Regions from separate parts of the Microbispora sp. H10836 genome, predicted to be linked through region 1. Evidence: predicted binding sites of a transcription regulator. Region 1 holds the regulator's gene; the other holds the start of a gene.
The links. The regulator LexA, encoded in region 1, represses DNA repair genes until DNA is damaged. The targets are predictions, from matches to a motif close to TCGAACANNTGTTCGA.
Positions count from the first base shown of each region.

Region 2: HHX30_RS24625 (Rv2578c family radical SAM protein) is a predicted target of LexA. The motif match lies at 3,588-3,603, and genes of this name have one in related genera.

Region 1 covers NZ_JABBWU010000015.1:124,060-131,251, reverse strand. The annotation lists gene HHX30_RS26300 (S41 family peptidase) at 1-2,172, shown strand, start outside; gene HHX30_RS41970 (cellulase family glycosylhydrolase) at 2,358-3,989, shown strand; gene HHX30_RS26290 (MalY/PatB family protein) at 3,999-5,093, opposite strand; gene lexA (transcriptional repressor LexA) at 5,180-5,896, opposite strand; gene nrdR (transcriptional regulator NrdR) at 6,328-6,792, shown strand; gene HHX30_RS26275 (vitamin B12-dependent ribonucleotide reductase) at 6,913-7,192, shown strand, end outside.
Region 2 covers NZ_JABBWU010000014.1:14,241-21,432, reverse strand. The annotation lists gene HHX30_RS24640 (YafY family protein) at 1-362, shown strand, start outside; gene HHX30_RS24635 (glycosyltransferase family 4 protein) at 346-1,728, opposite strand; gene HHX30_RS24630 (methyltransferase) at 1,830-2,510, opposite strand; gene HHX30_RS24625 (Rv2578c family radical SAM protein) at 2,527-3,579, opposite strand; gene HHX30_RS24620 (DUF3040 domain-containing protein) at 3,715-3,969, shown strand; gene HHX30_RS24615 (penicillin-binding transpeptidase domain-containing protein) at 3,997-5,619, opposite strand; gene HHX30_RS24610 (lysophospholipid acyltransferase family protein) at 5,680-6,342, opposite strand; gene HHX30_RS24605 (TetR/AcrR family transcriptional regulator) at 6,479-7,036, shown strand; gene HHX30_RS24600 (DUF4865 family protein) at 7,066-7,192, shown strand, end outside.

The DNA.
Region 1 (7,192 bases):
GACACCGGCCGGGCCGTCTGGGTGTCGGACGCCTCCGGCGAGGACGCGCTGGAGATCGGCACGCCCGGCGGCGAGATCCGCACCCTGGCCGCCGGGCAGCTCGGCCGGGTGCTCGACCTGGCCGCCGCGCCGGACGGCAAGCACGCCGCGGTCGCCACCCACGACGGGCGGCTCCTGGTGGTGGACCTCGACTTCGGGAACGTCCGCGAGCTGGACCGCACCACCCACGGCGACGTACGGCACCTGGCCTTCTCGCCGGACTCGGCCTGGCTGGCGTGGGCGCACGCCTACCAGCCCTGGCGCTGCCACCTGAAGCTCGCCCGCGTGGACGGCAGCACCGCGATCGAGGTGACGCCGCCGCGGTTCAACGACTACAACCCTTCCTTCACCAGGGACGGCAAGTATCTGGCCTTCCTGTCGGACCGCACGTTCAACCCGGTCTACGACAGTCACGTCTTCGACCTGTCCTTCCCCGCCAGCTGCCGGCCGTACCTGGTGCCGCTCAAGGCCACCACGCCCTCGCCGTTCGACCCCTCGCCGGCGGGCCGCGGCTTCAACGGGGAGGACGACGCCGGTGCGGACGCCAAGCGCGCCCGGAACGCCGAGAACGACGGCAAGCCGGGCCCGCCGCCGGTGACGGAGGTGGACGCCGACGGGCTGGCGGCGCGGATCGTGCCCGTGCCGGTGCCCGCCGCCACCTACTCCAACCTGCGTGCGGCCAAGGACGGCCTGCTGTGGCTGCGCCACCCGCTCGGCGGCCAGCTCGGCGACGGCACCGACCCAGGCGAGCCGGTCCTGGAACGCTACGACCTGGTCAGGCGCAAGCTCGGCGAGCTCTGCGGGGAGTTCGGGGCCTTCGAGGTCAGCGGCGACGGCACGCGCCTGGTGGCCACCGGCGGGCACGACCTGCGGACCCGTGCCACCGGAGAGGACGACGAGGTCGTCACCATCGACCTGGACCGGGTGGTCGTGACCGTCGACCCGGTCGCCGAGTGGCGGCAGGCGTACAACGAGGCCGGGCGGCTCATGCGCGACCACTTCTGGCGCGCGGACATGAACGGCGTGGACTGGCCGGGCACGCTCGACCGCTACGCGCCCCTCGTGGAGCGGTTAGGCGCCTACTCCGAGCTGATCGACCTGCTCTGGGAGGTGCAGGGCGAGCTGGCCACCTCCCACGCCTACGCACGGCCGGGCGGCGGCGCCCGCGATCCCCGGCGTCGTCAGGGCCTGCTCGGCGCCGATCTGGCCCGGGACGAGAACGGGGTGTGGCGGATCAGCCGCGTTCTGCCGGGGGAGTCCTCCGACCACGAGGCGCGCTCGCCGCTGCTCGCGCCCGGCGTCGCCGTCCGGGAGGGCGACGCGATCGTGGCCGTGGGCGGGCGCCCGGTCGACCCGGTCCGCGGGCCGCTGGCACTGCTGTCCGGTACGGCGGGGCGGCCGGTGGAGCTGACCGTCCAGCCCGGCTCCGGCGGCGAGACCCGCAGGGTCGTCGTCACGCCCATCGCCGACGAGACGCAGCTGCGCTACCACGACTGGGTGGCCGGGCGGCGGGCGTTCGTGCGTGAGGCGTCGGGCGGGCGGCTCGGCTACCTGCACGTGCCGGACATGATGTCGGCCGGGTGGGCGCAGTTCCACCGGGATCTGCATGCCGAGATGGGCTTCGACGGGCTCGTCGTGGACGTGCGTGACAACGGCGGCGGACACGTGTCCGAGCTGGTGCTGGAGAAGCTGCAGCGGCGGGTGACCGGGTGGTCGCTGGCCCGGGGGTACGAGCCGGCGCGCTACCCGGAGGACGCGCCCCGCGGGCCCGTCGTTGCCGTTACCGACGAGTTCGCCGGGTCGGACGGGGACATCGTCAGCGCCGGGATCAAGAACCGCGGCATCGGGCCGCTCGTGGGCACGCGGACCTGGGGCGGCGTGATCGGCATCGACTCGCGGTACTCGCTCGTGGACGGGACCGTCGTCACGCAGCCGCGGTACTCGTTCTGGCTGGAAGGCGAGGGGTGGGGCGTCGAGAACCACGGCGTCGACCCGGACGTCGAGGTCGTCATGACCCCGCAGGACCTGGTGGCCGGGCGGGATCCGCAGCTGGCGCGGGCGGTGGAGCTGGCCCTGGCGGCGCTGGAGGAGAGGCCTCCGGCGACCCCGCCGGAGGTGCCGCCGCTGCGGTGACCCCCGGGGACGTTGACGATCGGTCGGCCTAGCGGACAAAATTACGCCCGAGCCACAAACAAGTCATAGAGAAGTAGGCGTGCGGTCAGGGCATGCCGCGACCACCACCGCTCCGGCGGTGGTCTGGGGTGCGCGCCTGACCGTATGGCTCACCGTCGGCGTGCGCCCCGCGTGGGAGGCACGTCTTGTACAGACGCATTATCGGCGGGCTGGCGACCGCCGCCGCGATGGCGGCGACCGTTCTCGTCGTCACCGGTACGCCGGCGAACGCCGCAGGAACGGGCACCGGCTACCTGCACACCAGCGGAAACAAGATCGTCGACAGCACCGGCGCCACGGTCCGGCTGACCGGCATCAACTGGTTCGGCATGGAGACCGACAACAAGACCTTCCACGGGCTGTGGGCGAACAACCCGTGGCGGAGCCAGATCGACCTCATGGCGAACCTGGGCTACAACACCCTGCGGGTGCCGTTCTCCGACGACGCGCTGAAGCCGGGCGCGCAGGCGACGAGCGTCAACACCGCCTCCAACCCCGACCTGATCGGCCTGTCGCCGCTGCAGATCCTCGACAAGGTCGTGGACTACGCGGGCCAGAAGGGCATGCGCATCATCCTCGACCGGCACCGGCCGACCAGCGCGGGCCAGACCGCGCTGTGGTACACCTCCGGAGTCCCCGAGTCGACCTGGATCACCAACTGGAAGTCGCTGGCCCAGCACTACGCCGGCAACCCCACCGTCATCGGGGCGGACCTGCACAACGAGCCGCACGCCGACGGCACCAACCCGAACGCCACCGGCTCCTGCTGGGGCTGCGGCGACCAGTCGCGTGACTGGCGCCTGGCGGCCGAGCGGGCGGGCAACGCGATCCTGTCCGTGCAGCCCAACTGGCTGATCTTCGTGGAGGGCGTGAGCTGCCCGAGCGGCGGCCTGTCCAACATCTGGGACAACGACACCAGCAACGACGAGGACTGCGGCTGGTGGGGCGGCAACCTCACCAAGGCCGGCCAGTTCCCCGTACGGCTGAACGTGGCCAACCGGCTCGTCTACTCGCCGCACGAGTACGCCACATCGGTCTTCCACCAGAACTGGTTCGACGACCCGAACTACCCGGCCAACATGCCGGCCATCTGGGACAAGTACTGGGGATACCTGTACAAGCAGAACATCGCCCCGATCATGGTCGGCGAGTTCGGCACCACGCTGGCCAGCAACATCGACAAGGTCTGGCTCCAGGAGCTCATGAAGTACATGGGCACCGGAGTGAACGGCATGTCCTTCACCTACTGGTCGTGGAACCCCAACTCGGGTGACACGGGCGGCATCCTGAAGGACGACTGGGCCACGGTCGACCAGGCCAAGCAGAGCATCATCTCGCCGTACCTCATCCCGCCGGTGGGCGACAACCCGCCGGTGTCGCCCTCGCCGCGCGTCTCGCCGAGCGTGTCGCCGCCTGTGTCCCCGTCCGCGTCCCCCTCGGTGTCGCCCTCGGTGTCGCCGTCGTCTCCGGGTGGCAAGACCTGCACCGCCACGTACAAGGTCGCCAACCAGTACCCCGGCGGCTTCCAGGGCGAGGTCACGGTGAAGGCCGGTTCCTCGGCCATCTCGGGCTGGACCGTGAAGTGGGCCTTCCCGAACGGCCAGAGCATCAGCCAGCTGTGGAACGGCACGCTCAGCGCGAGCGGCGCCAACGTCACGGTGACGAACCTGTCCTACAACGGCGCGCTCGGGGCCGGGGCCTCGACCATGTTCGGCTTCAACGGCGGCTGGTCCGGCAGCAACGGCGTTCCGTCCTCGGTGAGCTGCACGGCGAGCTGAGCGGGCGGGTCACGTCAGCGCGGCGGCGATCCTGGACAGGATCTCCTCCAGGATCGCCTCCGATGTCGCGAAGTTGAGGCGGGCGAAGGTGTCGCCGCCTCCGTAGTTCGGGCCCGGGTTGAGTTTGACCCGGGCCTCCCGCTCCAGGAAACGCGCCGCGTCGGGCACGCCGAAGTCGAGCCATGCGAGATAGGTGGCCTCGGGCATGCGGTAGCCGACCGACGGGAGCCGCTCGGCGATGCGCCTGCGGTTGCGGTCCAGGATCGCCAGCACCTCCTCCAGCCACGCGTCGCCGTGCCGCCACGCGGCCACCGTGGCCTCCACGCCGAGGACACTGGGCGCCCCGTAGATGTGGGCGGGCTGGCGGCCGAGCGCGTCCCTGACGTCCTTCGCACCGATGTGGGCCACCGAGCAGTGCAGGCCGCCCATGTTGAAGGCCTTGCTGGCGGAGGTCAGCGTGACCGTGCGCTCGGGGAGGACCGTGGCGAACGGGATGTGGCGGGCCGGGGCGTACGTCAGGTCGGCGTGGATCTCGTCGGCGATCACGAGCGTGCCGTGCCGGTCGGCGTACGCGGCGACCGCCTCGAGCTCCTCACGGGTGAACGAGCGGCCCGACGGGTTCTGCGGGTTGACCAGCAGGAGCACCCGGACGGGCTCGCCCGGGACCTCGAACCTGCCGTCGGCCGTCAGCGGCATGGGCACCAGGCGGCGGTTCATCCCGGTGATGGTGGCGAGGAAGGGGTCGTAGGCCGGAACGTGCAGCGCCACGGCGTCGCCGGGGTCGGTCATGACGTGCAGCAGCACCTGGAGGGCCTGGTTGAGGTCGGTGTAGGACCGCACGCGGGCCGGATCGGCTCGCCAGCCGTACCGCGCCTCCATGCGCTCGGCGAACGCCTCCGCCAGGGGCCCGGCGGTCGGCTCGTCCAGCCAGGCGGGATAGCCGAGATCTGTCGCGGCGCGTCTCGCGATGGCCTCCGTGACCGCCTCGGGCACAGGGAAGTCCATGTCGGCGACCCAGGCGGGGATGACGCCGGACGCGGCGTGGGCCCATTTGATTCCGTCACGGCGGCGGGCCGCATCCAGGGACAGCGAGTCGAGTTTCATCCGACTCACCCTAATTGCCGATTAGCGACTACCGGAAAGGCGGTCGTCGCGCCCCGCGGTGCTGGGTGCCGCGGGGCGCGACGCGGCTACAGCTTGCGCAGGACGGCCGTGACCTTGCCGAGCACGGTTGCCTCGTCACCGGGGATCGGCTCGTAGTTCGGGTTGTGGGGCACCAGCCACACGTGCCCGTCCTTGCGCTTGAACGTCTTCACGGTGGCCTCGCCGTCGATCATGGCGGCCACGATGTCGCCGTTGTCGGCGACCGGCTGCTGCCGCACCACGACCCAGTCGCCGTCGGCGATGGCGGCCTCGATCATCGAGTCGCCGGAGACCTGGAGCAGGAACAGCGTGCCCTCGCCCACGAGCTGCTTGGGCAGCGCGAACACGTCCTCGATGCTCTGCTCGGCGAGGATGGGACCACCGGCGGCGATGCGGCCGACCAGCGGCACGTACGCGGCCGTCGGCCGGTTGAACCCGGCCTCCTCCTCGGTGGTGGCGTCCGGATCCACCCACAGCACCGGCTCTCCGGGCAGCCGGACCTCCAGGGCGCGGGGGCGGTGCGGGTCACGCCGGAGGTAGCCCTTACGCTGGAGCGCCGTGAGCTGGTGCGACACGCTGGAGGTGCTCGTCAGCTGTACTGCCTCCCCGATCTCCCGCATGGACGGCGGATAGCCGCGCTGCTGGACCGAGTCGCGGATCACCTCGAGGATCTTCCGCTGCCTGGGGGTGAGGCCAAGCGAGTCGCGCCTGCGAACCGCGAGGTCGCTGACGCCATCCGCTTGCTCACTACGGTCACCCACGATGCCACCTCTCAATCCGTGTTCCTCATGTCGCACAGAGCGACCGTACCGCGATTCAAGATCACCGTCAAACAATTGTTCGATATCCAGCGAAATCGCCGATCTCGCCGTCCACATCATCGTACGGGAGTTCGATCGATCCCGTGTTCGATTTACCCGATCTTCCAGGGTCGATGTACGTCCAGGTCAGAGCCTTGCGGAAATCGCGGAGGAAAAGCGCCGTAAAGGGTCTGTCTCGCGGCCGGCGGGGCAGGTGATGCGGCCGTGACCAGAGGTGCGACACGCGCGCCGAACAGGCACTTCCCCTCCCGGGGCCGCTTCGACTTGCGTTCAAGGTCGGGCACTTCTACGGTTGGACCACAACATCTAGTAGTCACACCGGTGTAAGTTCACCACACCTTGTGTTCGGGATGGGCGTTCAGGGAGGCGATGGAGTGCACTGTCCGTTCTGTCGCAACCCGGACACGCGGGTCGTGGACAGCCGCGCCGCCGAGGACGGGGCGGCGATCCGTCGCCGGCGCACCTGTCCCGAATGCGGGCGCAGGTTCACCACCCAGGAGACGGTGCTGCTGATGGTGAGCAAGCGCAGCGGGGTCACCGAGCCGTTCTCCCGGGAGAAGGTCGTCGCCGGCGTGCGGCGGGCCTGCCAGGGACGCCCGGTCAGCGAGGACTCCCTCGCCCAGCTCGGGCAGCGGGTCGAGGAGAGCATCCGGGGCACCGGCGCGGCCGAGATCGCCTCCCACGAGGTGGGCCTGGCCATCCTCGGTCCGCTCCGCGACCTCGACGAGGTGGCGTACCTGCGCTTCGCGTCGGTCTACCGCAGCTTCGAGACGCTGGCGGACTTCGAGGCGGAGATCGAGCGGCTCCGCGCGGCCCACGGCCCGGAGGGCGAGGAGTAGGCGCCTTCCGGGGGACCGGGACGAGGCGGGCGGCGGCGCGCGACGGCGCGGCGCGACGATGTGGTTGTAACGAGCGTGGTCCGGAGGAGGGGCTCCATCGGGCCCTGGGAGGGGGAAGTCATGACGGAGACCGTGAGCGGCACCGTATCGGGTACGGGGGGCCGGGGGGGCAAGCGCCCGCGCAAGGGCCTGAAGATGAAGCGCGTCTTCACCACCCCGGGCGTCCACCCGTACGACGAGGTCCGCTGGGAGCGGCGCGACGTCGTGATGACGAACTGGCGGGACGGCTCGGTCAACTTCGAGCAGCACGGCGTCGAGTTCCCCGACTTCTGGTCGGTCAACGCGGCCAACATCGTCACCACCAAGTACTTCCGCGGGGCGGTGGGCACCCCGCAGCGCG
Region 2 (7,192 bases), on a different contig from region 1:
GGGAGTTCGACGCGGTCGCCCACGTGATGGAGTCGCTGGCGGGCGTGCCGTACCGGTATGAGGTCGAGGTGGTACTGGTCACGACGATGGAGGAGGCGCGCAGGCGGATCCCGCCGACGGCGGCCGCGCTCGCCCCGGCGGACGGCGGCGTCCGGATGACCGGCCGCGCCGAACGCCTGGACGGAATGGCGCAGATGCTGGCCGGCCTCGGCATGCCGTTCACCGTGGTGGGGCCCCCGGAACTGCGCGAGGAGGTGCGCGCGCTCGCCCGCCGCCTGTCCGAGTGGGCCGGTCAGCCCCGAGACGCCGGCCGTGTGACCGTGCCTCGCGATCACCCGCCCGGGTTCACGCGTTCTGGCTGAGGGGCGCCGCCGGCCCCTTCTGGGCCCGGGCGACGTCCAGCGCGGCGGCGTCGCGAGGGCCCGGCCGTTCCCCGGCGTCGTGTTCGCCCGTCCGGGCCGGCCCGTACGCGAGCGGGCCGACGGGCGGGAGACCGCGCCGCCGGGCCACCAGTCCGGACAGCAGGTCCTCCCACCGCGCGCCGATGACGTCGAGGTCGTAGCGGGCCGCCGTCTTCAGGGCGTTGGCGCCCATCCGGCGGCGCAGGTCCTCGTCCTCGATGAGCGCGCAGATGGCGTCGGCCATCGCGTGGATCTTCTCCGGCTTCACCAGCAGGCCGTCGTGACCGTTGGTGATCATCTCCTTCGGGCCGGTCGGGCAGTCGTAGCTGACGACGGGGAGGCCCTTGCTCATGGCCTCCAGGATGACCATCGGCATGCCCTCGTGGCGGGAGCTCAGCGCGAACATCGAGGCGTCCGCGAGGACGGCGCCGACGTCCTCGGCCGGGCCCTCGAGGAACACCCGATCGGACAGCCCGCGCTTGTCGATCGACGCCTGGAGCTTCTCCCGCCGGGGGCCGCCGCCGTAGATGCGAAGCGTCCAGTCCGGGTGCCGCTCCGCCACGTGCGCCCACGCGCGGATGAGCAGGTCGTAGCCCTTGCCCCAGGTCAGCCGGCCCACCGTGACGACGGTCTTCGCGGTGAGCGGCGAGACGCCGCCGTTCAGGTGGGGCGTCGCGTTGGGCACCTGCGCCAGCACGGCGGGCCGGTCCTTGCGTGCCTTCTCGAAGGACCGCTCGTAGGTGCGCAGGTCGGCCTGCGTGAGGGTGACGACCGCGTCGTGCCTGCCGTACCTGCGGGTGATCTGCTTGCGCACCAGCGGCTGGTGCGAGGACAGGTTGCCGTGCTCCTGCGCGACCGTGATGATCTCCGGGGGCGCGAAGCGCGCGGCGATCAGGTTGAGGCCGGGCCGGGTCCCGATGAGGATGCCCCGGCGGCGGGAGCGGATGTAGCGGACCAGCTTGAGGTCGGTGCGCAGGGTGAACCAGTGGTGGGCCGCCTCGTCCTTCGGCACCAGCCTGCTCGGGAAGCGCGACAGCAGGCCCTTGCGGCGAGGCAGCCGGTCGTCGAGATAACGGACGCGCACTCCGGGAGGAACGGGGAGGAAGGGCTCCTCACGTTCCCGCACGACGCTCACGATCTCGACGTCGTGGGTGCGCGCCAGATATCCGGCGAGGTTGAAGACCGTGCGGATCGTGCCGCCCATGCCGTTGGCGTGCAGCAGCAGGATGCGGATCTCGTGACCGTCGGGCGGCGGCGCCGACCGGGCACGCTGCCGGTCGCGGGTTTCCATCGCCCGTACGACCGCTCTGGCCGCTTTCCTTGCCACCCTGCGGTGAAGTGAAGACACAGTCATGCCCCGTTCGTGTCAGATGAAGATCCCCTTTCCCTATGACGTAACCGGCAGTTCTCTCGTTGTTGTGATCTAAGTCACGTTGTGCGGAAAAGTCGGTATATGGTCGTCCGTTTGCTGGGAGTGTCCTCCAGCGCGGCGGGCACATCATGCACGCCGACCGGCTCGAACACGCCCTCCGGGAGATAGGAGCAGGCGCGGTCGGGGACCCCGATAAGGACATCGCCGCCCGCGCGGGACAGGAACGGGGTGACCCGCCGGGCCAGCGGCTCCTCGTAGTAGACGTCCCCGGCCAGCACGACCTGCTGGGACGGCGCCCCGTCGAGCAGGTCGCCCCCGGCGACCCGCACCGCGACGCCGTTGGCGCGGGCGTTGACGCCGACGGCCGCCAGCGCGTACGGGTCGACGTCGTTGGCGACGACGAGGGCGGCTCCGGCCAGCGCCGCGGCGACCGCGACCAGTCCCGAGCCGGTGGCGAGGTCGAGAACGGTACGCCCCCGCACGATCTCGGGATGGTCGAGCACGTGACGGGCCAGCGCCTGCCCGCCGGCCCAGGGACAGGCCCAGAAAGGCAGCCGCCCGGCGCGCTCCCACAGCTCGTACACGCGGTCGTCCTCGCCCGCGTCCCGCGTGGCGTCCGCGGCGATCACACGCAGTCGTATCTCCGGCACGTACGGCACGGCCGCGAGCCCGGTGTGCGCGCGCACGAAATCCTCGGCGTCCTCGGCGTCCTGCACGGTGGCCGATCGTATCCGCACGGACCACGCCTCCGGGTCACAGAAGCGTGAGCTGCTCGGCCGTCGCGGCCGGTGCGGGCGGGCGGACCGGCCGCTCGCCGAGCCGTCGCGCGCCACGGGCGCCGTGCGGGGCCGACCGGCCGACGCCGTGCTCGCGGGCGAGCGCCCGCACGGTCTCGCCGATCCGTTCCTGGTACGCCCTGGGGGCGTAGGCGCCCCTGCCGTACAGCTCCAGGTAGCGGGGGACGAGCCGGGGGTGCTCACGGGACAGCCAGGCCATGAACCACTCGCGCGCGCCGGGCCGCAGGTGGAGCACGATAGGGGTCACGTGCGTGGCGCCGGCCTCGGCGATGCGGCGGACGGTGGTCTCCAGCGCCCGCGGCGAGTCGGACAGGTAGGGGAGGATCGGCGCCATCAGCACGCCGCACGCGACGCCGTGCTCGTTGAGGGTGGCGCACACCTCCAGCCGCTTGCGCGGCGAGGGGGTGCCGGGCTCGACGGCCCGCCACAGCGGCTCATCGGTGAACCCGGCCGAGACGGCCGTGCTCACGTCGGTCACCTCGGCCGCCTCGGCGAGCAGATCGAGGTCGCGCAGGATGAGCGAGCCCTTGGTCAGGATCGAGAACGGGTTGCGTGCGTCCCGCAGGGCGCCGATGATGCCGGGCATCAGCCGGTAGCGGCCCTCGGCGCGCTGATAGCAGTCGACGTTGGTCCCCATCGCGATGGGCTGCCCGCGCCACCGGGGCGCCGCCAGCTCCCTGCGTACGAGGTCGGGGGCGTTGACCTTCACCACGATCTTCGAGTCGAAGTCCCGCCCGGAGTCCAGGTCGAGGTATTCGTGCGTCCTGCGGGCGAAGCAGTACGTGCACGCGTGCGTACAGCCGCGGTAGGGGTTGACGGTCCACTCGAACGGGACCCGGCTCGCCGAGGGGACCCGGTTGACGATCGACCGCGCGTGGATCTCGTAGAAGGTGACGCCCCGGAACTCGGGGGTGTCGAAGGTCCGCGTCACGGCCGACCGGGCGAACAGGGGTGTCGACTCCCTTTGTCCGCCTTCGTCGGTCTCGAGGCGCAGCCCGTCCCATCGCACCCTCCGATTAGAACAGAGGTTCGATCGAGATCGCAACAGGCAACGCGTCGTAAATCGCGGGCCTGGAAACGGCTAACGATCTTCATCGTTGGGCAGAACGTCGGCATATACCTTGCGTTCTGGGAGAGTTGCGCGATGGCCTGGTCGCAGGACGAAGAGCGGATGCTGGCGATGATCGAGCGGCACCTCACCGACGAGGATCCGAAGCTCGCGGCCAGGCTCGAGTCGTTCAACCACCGTGTGGAGCGTGGACGGCAGGGACGGGCCCCCGGTCGCCGGCCGGGCCGCTCAACGGTGATCATCGCGGTGAGCTGGCTGCTCATCGCCACGTTGATCGCGACACTGCTGGTCATGGCCCTGCGGCACGACGCCGCCGCTCTCCCGGTGTAGCGCCGGCGGCAGGTCATCCGCGCGGGGTCAGGACAGGCCCTTCAGGAAGCGCGCGGCGACCGGCGCGGCCACGCCGCCGCCCATGCCACCGGCCTCCACGACGACGGCGAAGGCCAGGTCACCGCGATACCCGATGAACCAGGCGTGCGAGTCGAGTTCGGGGCCGGCGCCGAACTCGGCGGTCCCGGTCTTGCCCGCCGTCCCCGCGGGCAGCCCGGCGGCGTGGGCGGTGCCCTTGGTGACGACCGCTCTCATCATCGACCGCAGGCCCGTGACGACGTTGTCCGGCAGTTCCCTGGGAGCGGTCTTCTGCTTCAGCGAGGGCACCAGTGTGGGTGGCCGCCAGGAGCCGTCGGCCACCGCCGCGGCCACGGTCGCCATCACCAGGGGACTGGCGGTGATCCTGCCCTGCCCGAAGGACTCCGCGGCCAGGTCGGCCTCGCTGGTGGCCTTCGGCATGCTGCCGGCGGTCGCCGGGACGCCGATGCGCAGCGGCTGGTTGAAGCCCAGGTCCGTCGCCAGGTCGTACAGCTTGGCCGCGCCGAGCTTGTCCGCGGCGAGCGGGGCGAACGTGGTGTTGCAGGAGTGGGCGTAGGAGTCGAGGAACGACAGCGACCCGAACGCCTCGTGGTCGGAGTTGCGGATCTTCAATCCGCCGACGACCGCCTCCTTCGGGCAGGTCACCCGGCTCGACGGGGTCAGCCCCTCGGCCAGCAGCCCGGCGGCGGTGATCGTCTTGAACGTGGACCCGGGAGCGTACCTGCCGTCCAGTGCGCGGTTGAATCCGCCCTTGTTGTTGGCGATGGCGAGGATCTCGCCCGTAGAGGGCCTGACCGCGACGAGCGAGGCGGGCTTGTCCAGGTCGCGCACCGCGTCGGCGGCGGCGCTCTGCACCTTCAGATCGAGGCTGGTCCGCAGGTCCTTGCCGGGGGAGCCCTCGACGGCGTGCAGGGTCTTCCGGCTCCGGCCCACCACCTGGATCTCGGTGGTGGGGGTGCCGGCGAGCTGCCTCTGGAACGTCTCCTGCAGGCCGCCGCGGCCCACGGCGTCGCCCTTCTTGTAGGCGGTGCCGAGCTTCTCGACGTCCTCGTCCTCCGCCTTGTCCAGGTAGCCCACGAGCTGCTGCACCGAGCCGCCCACGTCGCCGCCGTCGATGCGGCCGCCGTCGGCGCCGGTGATCGCCGCCCGCTGCGGCCACGACGTCTTGAGCGCCAGGTGGTTGGTTCCGTCGAGCGCGGGGTGGACCGCGGCCGGCGACCAGTCGACCTTCCAGTAGTGGTCCTTGACCACCAGCTTCAGCGAGCCCCGGTAGGTCCAGTCGCCGACGTTCTTCACGGTGGCCGTGGCGGTGTAGGACGCGGTCGCCCTGTCGTCCTTCGCCGCGCCGGCCCGCACGTCGCGGACGGCGACCTTCGCCACCGCGAGGTTCTTGGTGAGCTCGGCGTACGCCGCGTCGAAGCCGGGGGCGGGAGCGGCGAGCTCGGCCTTCATCGCCGCGAGGTCGCCCCGCGACCAGGCGGCGGCGAACCGCGCGGCGGTCTCCTGCGGCGTGCCGCGCGTGTGCAGCACGTAGTAGGCGCCGCCGGCGGCGCCCCCCGCCAGCACGACGGCCACGGCGGCCGAGATCGCGACAGTACGTCCTCGCGGCACGCGCACCCCCAATGACGGCCTTGCGGTCGGGACCAGAGCCTAGCGGGGTCAAATCGTTATTTACACTCCAGTTTCCCCGGCGCTCTTGACGCTGGCGCCGTACCGGGGGACGTACTCCTGGCCGGACAGGCGCTGGATCGCGGCCATGACCTCGTCGGTCACCCGTCGGCGGTCCCGGGCGTTGCCCGCGTCGCCGGTGAAGATCAGCGGCTCTCCGAACCGCACGCCGATGCTGTGCAGGCGCGGCACCGACGCGCCGGGCGGAAGCACCTTCTCGGTGCCCAGCATGGCGACGGGCACGATCGGGGCGCCCGTGGTCAGCGTGAGCCAGGCCACGCCGACCTTCCCCCGGTAGAGGCGGCCGTCGGGGGAGCGGGTGCCCTCGGGATAGATGCCGAACAACTCGCCGGCCTTCAGCACCTCCACCGCGGCGTCGAGCATGTCCTGGGCGGCCGTGACGTTCTCGCGGTCGATCTCCATCGCTCCCATCGAGCGCATCCACGCCGCCACGAGGGGGTTGCCGGTGAAGTACTCCTTTTTCGCTACGAACCGCACCATCCGCGGCACCACGGCCGGCATGAAGAACGAGTCGAGCACGGACAGGTGGTTGGAGGCGAGGATCGCGGGCCCGTGCGCGGGGACGTGCTCGAGTCCTTCCGTCCGCGGCCGCCACAGCGCGTGCATGACGGGAACGCTGAGGAACTTCAGGGCGGGGTAGAGCACGGCCTCTCCTTCTCCGGTCCGACGCACATACCCTAGGGCGACCGGACCCCCTTACAGGTGTAGGGCCCCTGCAACGGAGCCGTTCGTGTTTTGTACGGCTTCACCATGGCTGTTTGTACCTACTAGTATGTACGGCATGAGCACATCGGACCGCCTGATCGAGAGCACGCGCGAACTGCTGTGGGAGCGGGGCTACGTCGGGACCAGCCCACGGGCGATCCAGCAGCGGGCGGGAGCCGGGCAGGGCAGCATGTACCACCACTTCTCCGGCAAACCCGACCTCGCGCTGGCCGCGATCAGCCGTACGGCGGAGGAGATGCGCGCCGGGGTGGAGGAGATCCTGGGCGGCCCGGGCACGGCCGTCGAGCGGGTGTCGGCCTACCTGCGGCGCGAGCGGGAGGTGCTGCGGGGCTGTCCGATCGGCCGGCTCACCCAGGACCCCGAGGTCATGGCCGATCCGGCGCTGCGGCGGCCGTTGGAGGAGACGTTCGGGTGGCTGCGCGACCGGCTCGCGGCGGTGCTGGCCGAGGGACGCGACCGGGGTGAGCTCGACGCGGGCCTCGATCCCGCGCGGACCGCCGCGACGGTGGTGGCGGTGCTGCAGGGCGGTTACGTTCTGGCCCGCGCGGCCGGTTCGCCCGAGCCGTTCCACCAGGCCGTCGACGGGGTGCTCGCCCTGTTGTCCCGCGCTTGAGCGCCCAAGGAGACCCGCCCGTGTACGCGATGCAGTACGAGATCACTCTGCCCGCCGACTACGACATGACGATCGTCCGGGAGAGGGTGGCCGCCCGCGGCCACGCCCTCGACGACCGGCCCGGGCTCGGACTCAAGGCCTACCTGGTCCGTGAGC